Regions from separate parts of the Stenotrophomonas sp. 115C5 genome, predicted to be linked through region 1. Evidence: predicted binding sites of a transcription regulator. Region 1 holds the regulator's gene; the other holds the start of a gene.
What was found. The regulator HrcA, encoded in region 1, represses chaperone genes, less so after heat shock. The targets are predictions, from matches to a motif close to TTNGCACTCNNNNNNNNNGAGTGCNAA.
Positions count from the first base shown of each region.

Region 2: AC13FN_RS12725 (co-chaperone GroES) is a predicted target of HrcA. The motif match lies at 1,859-1,885, and genes of this name have one in related genera.

Region 1 covers NZ_JBSPUQ010000003.1:91,979-96,395, forward strand. The annotation lists gene recN (DNA repair protein RecN) at 1-1,521, opposite strand, end outside; gene hrcA (heat-inducible transcriptional repressor HrcA) at 1,637-2,701, shown strand; gene grpE (nucleotide exchange factor GrpE) at 2,765-3,280, shown strand; gene dnaK (molecular chaperone DnaK) at 3,463-4,417, shown strand, end outside.
Region 2 covers NZ_JBSPUQ010000009.1:112,316-116,732, forward strand. The annotation lists gene groL (chaperonin GroEL) at 1-1,441, opposite strand, end outside; gene AC13FN_RS12725 (co-chaperone GroES) at 1,525-1,812, opposite strand; gene AC13FN_RS12730 (endonuclease) at 2,164-3,954, shown strand; gene cutA (divalent-cation tolerance protein CutA) at 4,023-4,361, shown strand; gene AC13FN_RS12740 (protein-disulfide reductase DsbD domain-containing protein) at 4,358-4,417, shown strand, end outside.

The DNA.
Region 1 (4,417 bases):
CTTGCTGACCCGGTAATGGGCATGGCCCTTGGAAGCGACCTGCGGCAGGTGGGTCACGCACAGCACCTGGCGCTTCTCGCCGAGGGCGCGCAGCTTCTGGCCGACAATGTCGGCCACGGCGCCACCGATGCCGGAGTCGACCTCGTCGAACACCATGGTCGGCACCGCATCTAGGTCCAGCGCGGCCACTTCGATAGCGAGCGAGATACGCGACAGTTCACCGCCCGAGGCGACCTTGCGCAAGGCGCGCGGCGGTTGGCCGGCGTTGGCGGCGACCAGGAACTCCACGCGTTCGGCGCCCTGCGGGTCCGGCTTGCCGGCGTCCTGCGGTTCCAGCTCGATCAGGAACTGGCCGCCGCCCATGCCCAGCTCGGCGATGATGCCGGTGGTGGTAGCCGACAGCTCGGCGGCGGCATTGCGGCGGCTGACGGTCAGCGCCTCGGCCTGCACACGCCAGGCGGCGGCGGCCTTGTCGATCTCGCCGGCCAGGCGCTGCAGGCGTTCGTCGGCGCCGCGCAGCTGCTCCACTTCGGCGTGCATGCGCTCGCGCTGCGCGCCCAGCTCGTCCATTGGCACGCGGTGCTTGCGGGCCAGGTCGTGCAGGCGGCCGAGACGGCGCTCGTTCTCTTCGAACTGCTCCGGGTCGGCATCGAGGTCGTCGTGCACCCGGTCCAGCAGCGACAGGGCTTCATGCAGCTGGATCGAGGCGTTCTCGATCAGGCCGTCCACCTCGCCCAGGCGCGGGTCGTGTTCGATCAGGCGCGACAGCTCGTGGCGCACCTGCTGCAGCAGGTCCAGCGCGGAGCTCCCGTCATCGCCGTTGAGCTGGTTGCTGGCGGCCTGGCAGGCGCTCAGCAGGGCGCTGGCGTGGGCCTGGCGGCGATGGCTGGCACCGAGCGCCACGATCGACTCCGGCTCCAGGTCTTCGCGGTCCAGTTCGTGCAGCTGGTGCTCCAGGAAGCCGATCCGGTCACTCACGTCGCCCTGTTGCGACAGCGCCAGCGATTCATCGACCAGTGCCTGCCATGCGGCCGCGGCGCGGCGCACCTGGCGGCGCTCGTTCTCGTTGCCGGCATAGGCATCCAGCAGGGCCAGCTGTGACGGGCGCGTCAGCAGGGCCTGCTGTTCGTGCTGGCCGTGGATCTCCACCAGCAACGAGGCCAGGTCGCCCAGCTGGGCCAGGGTCACCGGGCGGCCATTGATCCACGCCCGCGAACCGCCGTCGGCACGGATCACGCGGCGCAGCTGGCATTGTTCTTCGTCGTCCAGCTCGTTGTCGGCCAGCCACTGGCGCGCGGCCTGCAGCTGGTCCAGCGCGAACTCGGCCGAAAGCTCGGCGCGCGCGGCGCCGTGGCGGACCACGCCGCTGTCGGCGCGCAGGCCGGACAGGAAGCCCAGCGCGTCGACCATCAGCGACTTGCCGGCGCCGGTCTCGCCTGAAACCACGGTCATGCCTGGCCCGAACTCCAGTTCGGTGGCGCGGACGACGGCAAAATCCTTGATCGAAAGATGTCTGAGCATGGGTAAGGGGGTATCAGCAGCCGCGCAACGCTAGCACGTGGGCGAGGGAGGTCCAATGACTTGCCAAGGTGATGCGCCGCCATTATCTAGTGTCCGTGTCTCACAGGTTGATTCCATGCACGGTTCTCCCGACCAGCTTGCCCCGCGTGCGCGCCATCTGCTGCGCACGCTGATCGCGCGTTACATCCAGGACGGTGAGCCGGTCGGCTCGCAGACGCTGGCGCGCGTGGCCGGCCTTGAGGTCAGCCCGGCCACCATCCGCAACATCCTCGGCGACCTGGAGGACCTGGGGCTGCTGGCCTCGCCGCACACCTCGGCCGGGCGCGTCCCGACCGCACACGGCTACCGGGTGTTCGTCGACAGCCTGCTGCAGATGCAGCCGCCGGGTGAGGGTGAGCTGGCCCGGTTGCGCCAGGAACTGGCCGGCGGTGGCAGCACCCAGGCCCTGCTCGGCAGCGCCTCGGAGCTGCTGTCGGCGATGAGCCACTTCGTCGGCGTGGTCAGCGCGCCGCGGCGCGAGCAGTTCGCCTTCCGCCAGATCGATTTCGTGGCGCTGGACGGGCGCCGGGTGCTGGCGATCCTGGTGTTTGCCGACAACGAGGTGCAGAACCGGGTCATCGAGACCCGCCAGGAGTTTGCGCCGGGCCAGCTGGAGCAGGTGGCCAACTACCTCAATGCGCATTTCGCCGGCCTGCCGATGGCCGAGATCCGCACCCGCCTGCTGCTGGAACTGCGCGACGCCCGGTCCGAGCTGGAGCAGCTGCTGGCGCACAGCATCGAGCTGGCCGAGCAGGCCCTGCAGCCGGCGGCCGACGACATGCTGGTGGCTGGCCAGACCCGCCTGATGGGGGTGCAGGACCTGTCCGACCTGGAGCGCCTGCGTGAACTGTTCGAGCTGTTCTCCAGCAAGCGCGAGATCCTGCAGCTGCTGGAGCGGACCATCCAGGCGCCGGGCGTGCGCATCTTCATCGGCGAGGAGACCGGGATGATGCCGCTGCAGGGCGTCTCGCTGGTCACCGCCCCGTACACCGCCAACGGCCAGGTGCTGGGCGTGCTGGGCGTGATCGGCCCCAAGCGGATGGCCTACGACCGCATGATCCCGCTGGTGCAGGCCACCGCCGATGTGCTCGGCGCGGCCTTTTCACCCGCCGGGCGCACTCCCGGAACATCCGACGCTTGAAACGCAGCATCCCGCCCACACTAGGGTGGGTGGAGGCGGAGAGTGACCGCCAGGGACCCAGACATGAACCACGAACAGCCAGATATCGAATCCCAGCAGAGTGCCGCTGATGCGGCTGCCGCCGCCGGCGTCAACGACGAAGTGGAGCGCCTGCGCGCCGAAGTCGAGCAGATCAAGGCCGATGCGCTGCGTGAGCGCGCCGACCTGGAGAACCAGCGCAAGCGCGTGGCCCGTGACATCGAGCAGGCCCGCAAGTTCGCCAACGAGAAGCTGCTGGGCGAGCTGCTGCCGGTGTTCGACAGCCTGGATGCCGGCCTGAAGGCCGCCGGCGGCGACCCGCACCCGCTGCGCGAGGGCCTGGAGCTGACCTACAAGCAGCTGCTGAAGGTGGCCGCCGACAACGGTCTGGTCCTGCTGGACCCGACCGGCCAGCCGTTCAACCCGGAACACCACCAGGCCATCAGCCAGGTGCCGGCCCCGGGCGCCGCCCCGGGCAGCGTGGTGACCGTGTTCCAGAAGGGCTACCTGCTCAACGAGCGCCTGCTGCGGCCGGCGCTGGTGGTGGTGGCCGCCGATTGATTGACCGGGCCGGGTGATGCCCGGCCCCGGTCGTGCCAGGCCATGCCTGGCAAGGTTTTCCAGGCGCTGAACACAGCGTTCGGGAGATGGCTTGAATGTTCCACGAGCCTCCCCCACATCGTATTCATCCACCGGCCGAGCGGCCGGACTGACCCCAACAAGCATCCTCAGGAGTCTCCCCCATGGGCAAGATCATTGGTATCGACCTCGGCACCACCAACTCGTGCGTGGCGATCATGGACGGCGGCAAGGCCCGCGTCATCGAGAATTCGGAAGGCGATCGCACCACCCCGTCGATCGTCGCCTACACCAAGGACGGCGAAGTCCTGGTCGGCGCCTCGGCCAAGCGCCAGGCCGTGACCAACCCGAAGAACACCTTCTACGCGGTGAAGCGCCTGATCGGCCGCAAGTTCACCGACGCCGAAGTGCAGAAGGACATCGCCCACGTCCCGTACGGCATCCTCGCCCATGACAATGGCGATGCCTGGGTGTCGACCAGCGACGGCAAGAAGATGGCCCCGCAGGAAATCTCGGCCAAGGTGCTGGAAAAGATGAAGAAGACCGCCGAGGACTTCCTCGGTGAGAAGGTCACCGAAGCGGTCATCACCGTGCCGGCCTACTTCAACGACAGCCAGCGCCAGGCGACCAAGGACGCCGGCCGCATTGCCGGCCTGGACGTCAAGCGCATCATCAACGAGCCGACCGCGGCCGCGCTGGCCTATGGCCTGGACAAGGGCGACAACAAGGATCGCAAGATCGTGGTGTACGACCTGGGCGGCGGCACCTTCGACGTCTCGGTGATCGAGATCGCCAACGTCGACGGCGAAAAGCAGTTCGAAGTGCTGGCCACCAACGGCGACACCTTCCTGGGCGGCGAAGACTTCGACAACCGCGTCATCGAGTACCTGGTTGAAGAGTTCAACAAGGACCAGGGCATCGACCTGCGCAAGGATCCGCTGGCCCTGCAGCGCCTGAAGGACGCTGCCGAGCGCGCCAAGATCGAGCTGTCCAGCGCCCAGCAGACCGAAGTGAACCTGCCGTACGTCACCGCTGACGCGTCGGGTCCGAAGCACCTGAACATCAAGCTGACCCGCGCCAAGCTGGAAGCGCTGGTGGAAGACCTGATCAAGAAGTCGA
Region 2 (4,417 bases), on a different contig from region 1:
CGGCGTTGTAGCCGAAGCTGCCGGTGCCTTCCTTGACCTTGTTGATGATGACCGACGGTTCTTCACCGGCGTTGGCAACGATTTCGCGCAGCGGGGCTTCCATCGCGCGCAGGGCGATCTGGATGCCGTGGTTCTGGTCTTCGTTGGCACCCTTCAGGCCGGCCAGTGCGGTGACCGCACGGACCAGGGCAACGCCGCCGCCCGGGACCACGCCTTCTTCAACGGCTGCACGGGTCGCGTGCAGGGCGTCGTCGACGCGATCCTTCTTTTCCTTCATTTCGATTTCGGTCGAAGCGCCGACCTTGATCACGGCAACGCCGCCGGCCAGCTTGGCCACGCGTTCCTGCAGCTTCTCGCGATCGTAATCGGAGGAGGTGTCCTGGATCTGGGTCTTGATCTGGCCGACGCGTGCATCGACGGCAGCCTTGTCACCCACGCCATCGATGATGGTGGTGTTTTCCTTGGAAACCTGCACCTTCTTGGCGCGGCCCAGGTCCTTGATGGTGGCCTTTTCCAGCGACAGGCCAACTTCTTCGGAGATCACGGTGCCGCCGGTCAGCACGGCCATGTCTTCCAGCATCGCCTTGCGACGGTCGCCGAAGCCCGGAGCCTTGACGGCCACGACCTTGACGATGCCACGGATGGTGTTGACCACCAGGGTGGCCAGCGCTTCGCCTTCGACTTCTTCGGCCACGATCAGCAGCGGCTTGCCGGCCTTGGCGACGCCTTCCAGCACCGGCAGCAGGTCACGGACGTTGGAGATCTTCTTGTCGTGCAGCAGGATGAACGGGTCATCCAGGTCAGCGGTCTGCGACTGCTGGTTGTTGATGAAGTACGGGGACAGGTAGCCGCGGTCGAACTGCATGCCCTTGACCACGTCCAGCTCGTTGTCCAGGCCCGAGCCTTCTTCAACGGTGATCACGCCTTCCTTGCCGACTTCCTTCATCGCGTCGGCGATGATCTGGCCGATCGACTCGTCCGAGTTGGCCGAGATGGTGCCGACCTGGGCAATTGCCTTGTCGTCGGCGGTCGGCTTGGAGATGGTCTTCAGTTCGGCAACGGCGGCCACGACGGCCTTGTCGATACCACGCTTCAGGTCCATCGGGTTCATGCCGGCGGCCACAGCCTTGGCGCCTTCGCGGATCAGGGCCTGGGCCAGCACGGTGGCGGTGGTGGTGCCGTCGCCGGCGTCGTCGTTGGTGCGGGAAGCGACTTCCTTCACCATCTGCGCGCCCATGTTCTCGAACTTGTCAGCCAGTTCGATTTCCTTGGCGACGGAGACGCCGTCCTTGGTGATGGTCGGCGCGCCGAAGCTCTTTTCCAGCACGACGTTGCGGCCCTTCGGGCCCAGGGTGGCCTTGACGGCATTGGCGAGAACGTTGACGCCGCGCACCATGCGCGAACGGGCGTCTTCACCGAAACGAATATCCTTGGCAGCCATTGCAGTTACCTCATTGGTAGCGCCGGGCCATGCCCGGCGGCTGGGTGTTTGGAATCAGGGGATGAAGCAGGTCGCGCCGAGGCTCAGCCGATGACGGCGAGCACGTCGTCTTCGCGCAGGACCTTGTACTCGACGCCTTCGCTCTTGTACGAGCTGCCGGCGTACTGGCCGTAGATGACCTTGTCGCCAACCTTCAGCGACGGCGCGCGCACGTTGCCGTTGTCCAGCGGCTTGCCCGGGCCGACGGCCACGACTTCACCCTTGGTGGACTTTTCCTTGGCCGAGTCGGGGATGACGATGCCACCGGCGGAGATTTCGTCGGCTTCGATCGGCTTGACCACAACGCGGTCGTGCAGCGGCTTGATGCTCATGAGAGACCTCTTAAGTTATTGATTGGTCTGAAAAAGTCCGGCGATGTTAGCAGTCACACCAGGCGAGTGCCAGCAACGCGCGTGAAAAAGCCCGACAAGTCGGGAGCACGACAGAGATGGAGACCTCCACAGGCCTTTCAAGGGCCGATCCTGAAATTTTTCTCCGGACCCGGAAACCTCATTCCCTGCGTGGACGCCTGTATAGGGATGCAACGCGGCAAGCCAAGGGGGGAACGGGTGACATTTGGTGACCAATGTCCCACTGTCAGATATCTGACGTTCATTTACGACAAAGTGTCACTGGATCGGCCTTAGGCTCGGCCGCGCATTCCCAATCACAAGGAGTTGTCGATGCGATTGCTGTCCCCGCTTGCCGCCGCCTGCCTGCTGGCGCTGGCCGCCGCGCCGGCCCAGGCCGAGGTCTTCATCAACGAACTGCACTACGACGACAGCACCGCCGCCGGCGACGTCGGCGAAGCGATCGAGGTCGTAGCCACCGCCGGTGAGGATCTGTCCGGCTACCGCCTCTACCTCTACAACGGCAGCAACCCTTCTGCCGCCACGGTCTACGCCAACAACCCGGTTCCGGCCGGCACCGCCGCCGGTTGCGGCAGCGCCACCCTGGCCGTGGTCAGCTACCCGACCAACGGCCTCCAGAACGGCCCGAACGACGGCATCGCCCTGGTCGATGCCAGCGGCAAGGTGGTCCAGTTCCTCAGCTACGAGGGCGCCATCACCGCCTCCGGTGGCCCTGCCGCCGGCATGACCAGCCAGAACATTCCGGTGGCCGAGACCAACAGCACAGCGCCGGGCACCTCGCTGCAGCTGACCGGCAGCGGCAGCCAGTACGCCCACTTCACCTGGGCCGAGTCGGCCAGGCAGACCTTCGGCAGCTGCAACAACGGCCAGACCTTCAGCGGCGGCGGCACCCCGGGCCCGAACACACCGCCGTCGGTGTCCACCACCACCCCGGCACAGGGCAGCAGCACCTTCCCAGCCGCGGCCGATCTGGAAGTGGTGTTCAGCGAAACCGTGAACCTGGCCAGTGGCGCCTTCGCGCTGAGCTGCGGCACCTCCGGCAGCGTGCCGCTGACCTTCCCGGCCAGCGGCCGCAGCGTGAAGCTATCCACCAACACCGCGCTGGTGGCCGGTGAGGCCTGCCGCTTCGATATCCGCGCCGCGCGCATCACCGACCTGCAGGGCGCGCATCCGGCGGCCGACAGCCGCATCGCGTTCACCGTGGCCAGCACCGGCGGCAATCCAGACCCGGGCAACCCAGGCGTGCCGGCCGGCTACTACTCCAAGGTGAACACCTCCAGCCCGAGCCAGCTGCGCTGCTCGCTGCACGCCACCATCAAGGGCCACACCGCCTACCCGTACAGCGGCTCGGGCACCAGCACCTGGACCATCCTGGAGATCGCCGACGAGGACCCGAACAACCCGAACCGCATCCTCGACGCGTATCGCAACCGCAGCTACGCCAAGGTGACCGATCGCGCCGGCAGCGGCAGTGGCCTGAAGTACAACCGCGAACACACCTGGCCGAACTCGCTGGGCTTTGCCAGCACCACCGGTGATAAGGGCCTGCCGTACGCGCCGTACACCGACACCCACATGCTGTACCTGACCGATGCACAGTGGAACGCCGACCGTGGCAACAAGCCGTTCGCCAAGTGCGACGCCAACTGCGGCGAGCGCGCCACCGAGGCCAACAACGGCCAGGGCGGCGGCAGCGGCGGTTACCCGGGCAACTCCAACTGGGTACGCACGCCGGACGGCAACACCGGCACCTTCGAGGTGTGGGGCCATCGCAAGGGCGACATGGCACGTGCGGTGATGTACATGGCCATCCGCTATGAAGGGGGCAAGGATGCGGCCACCGGCCAGTCCGAACCGGACCTGGAACTGACCGACGACCGCAGCAAGATCGTCAAGACCAGCAGTTCGCCGGCCTACATGGGGCTGCTGTCCACGCTGATCGACTGGCACCTGTCCGACCCACCGGATGATGCCGAACGTGCACGCAATGACGTGGTCTACAGCTTCCAGGGCAACCGCAACCCGTTCATCGATCACCCCGAGTGGGCGACCCCGGCCCTGTTCACCTCGGCCAAGCCGGCCACCTGCCAGCTGGCCAACTGACCGCGCAACGCAGCGGTCCATCGCCGCCGCCGGGCTCTGACCCGGCGGCGGCCCTATACTCGACGGTCATGTCGACCGTCGATCCCGTCCTGCTGCTGTTGACCACCTGCCCGGACCGGGCCAGTGCCGAGCGCATCGCGCACGCGCTGGTCGGCGAGCGCCTGGCCGCGTGCGTGACCCGCCTCGATGGCGCACAGTCGACCTACCGCTGGCAGGGCGAGGTGACCACCGACGCCGAGCTGCAACTGCTGGTGAAGACCACCGCAAGCCGCGTCGATGACGCGATTGCCCGGATCGTCGAACTGCATCCGTATGAACTCCCGGAGTGCATCGCGGTCGAAACCCGGGCCGGCCTGCCGGCGTATCTGGACTGGATCCGGGCACAGACCCGGGAGGACACTGATTGAAGACTCTGTTTGCGCGTGGCGCCGCCCTGTGCGCCCTGTTGTGGCTCTCGCTGCCA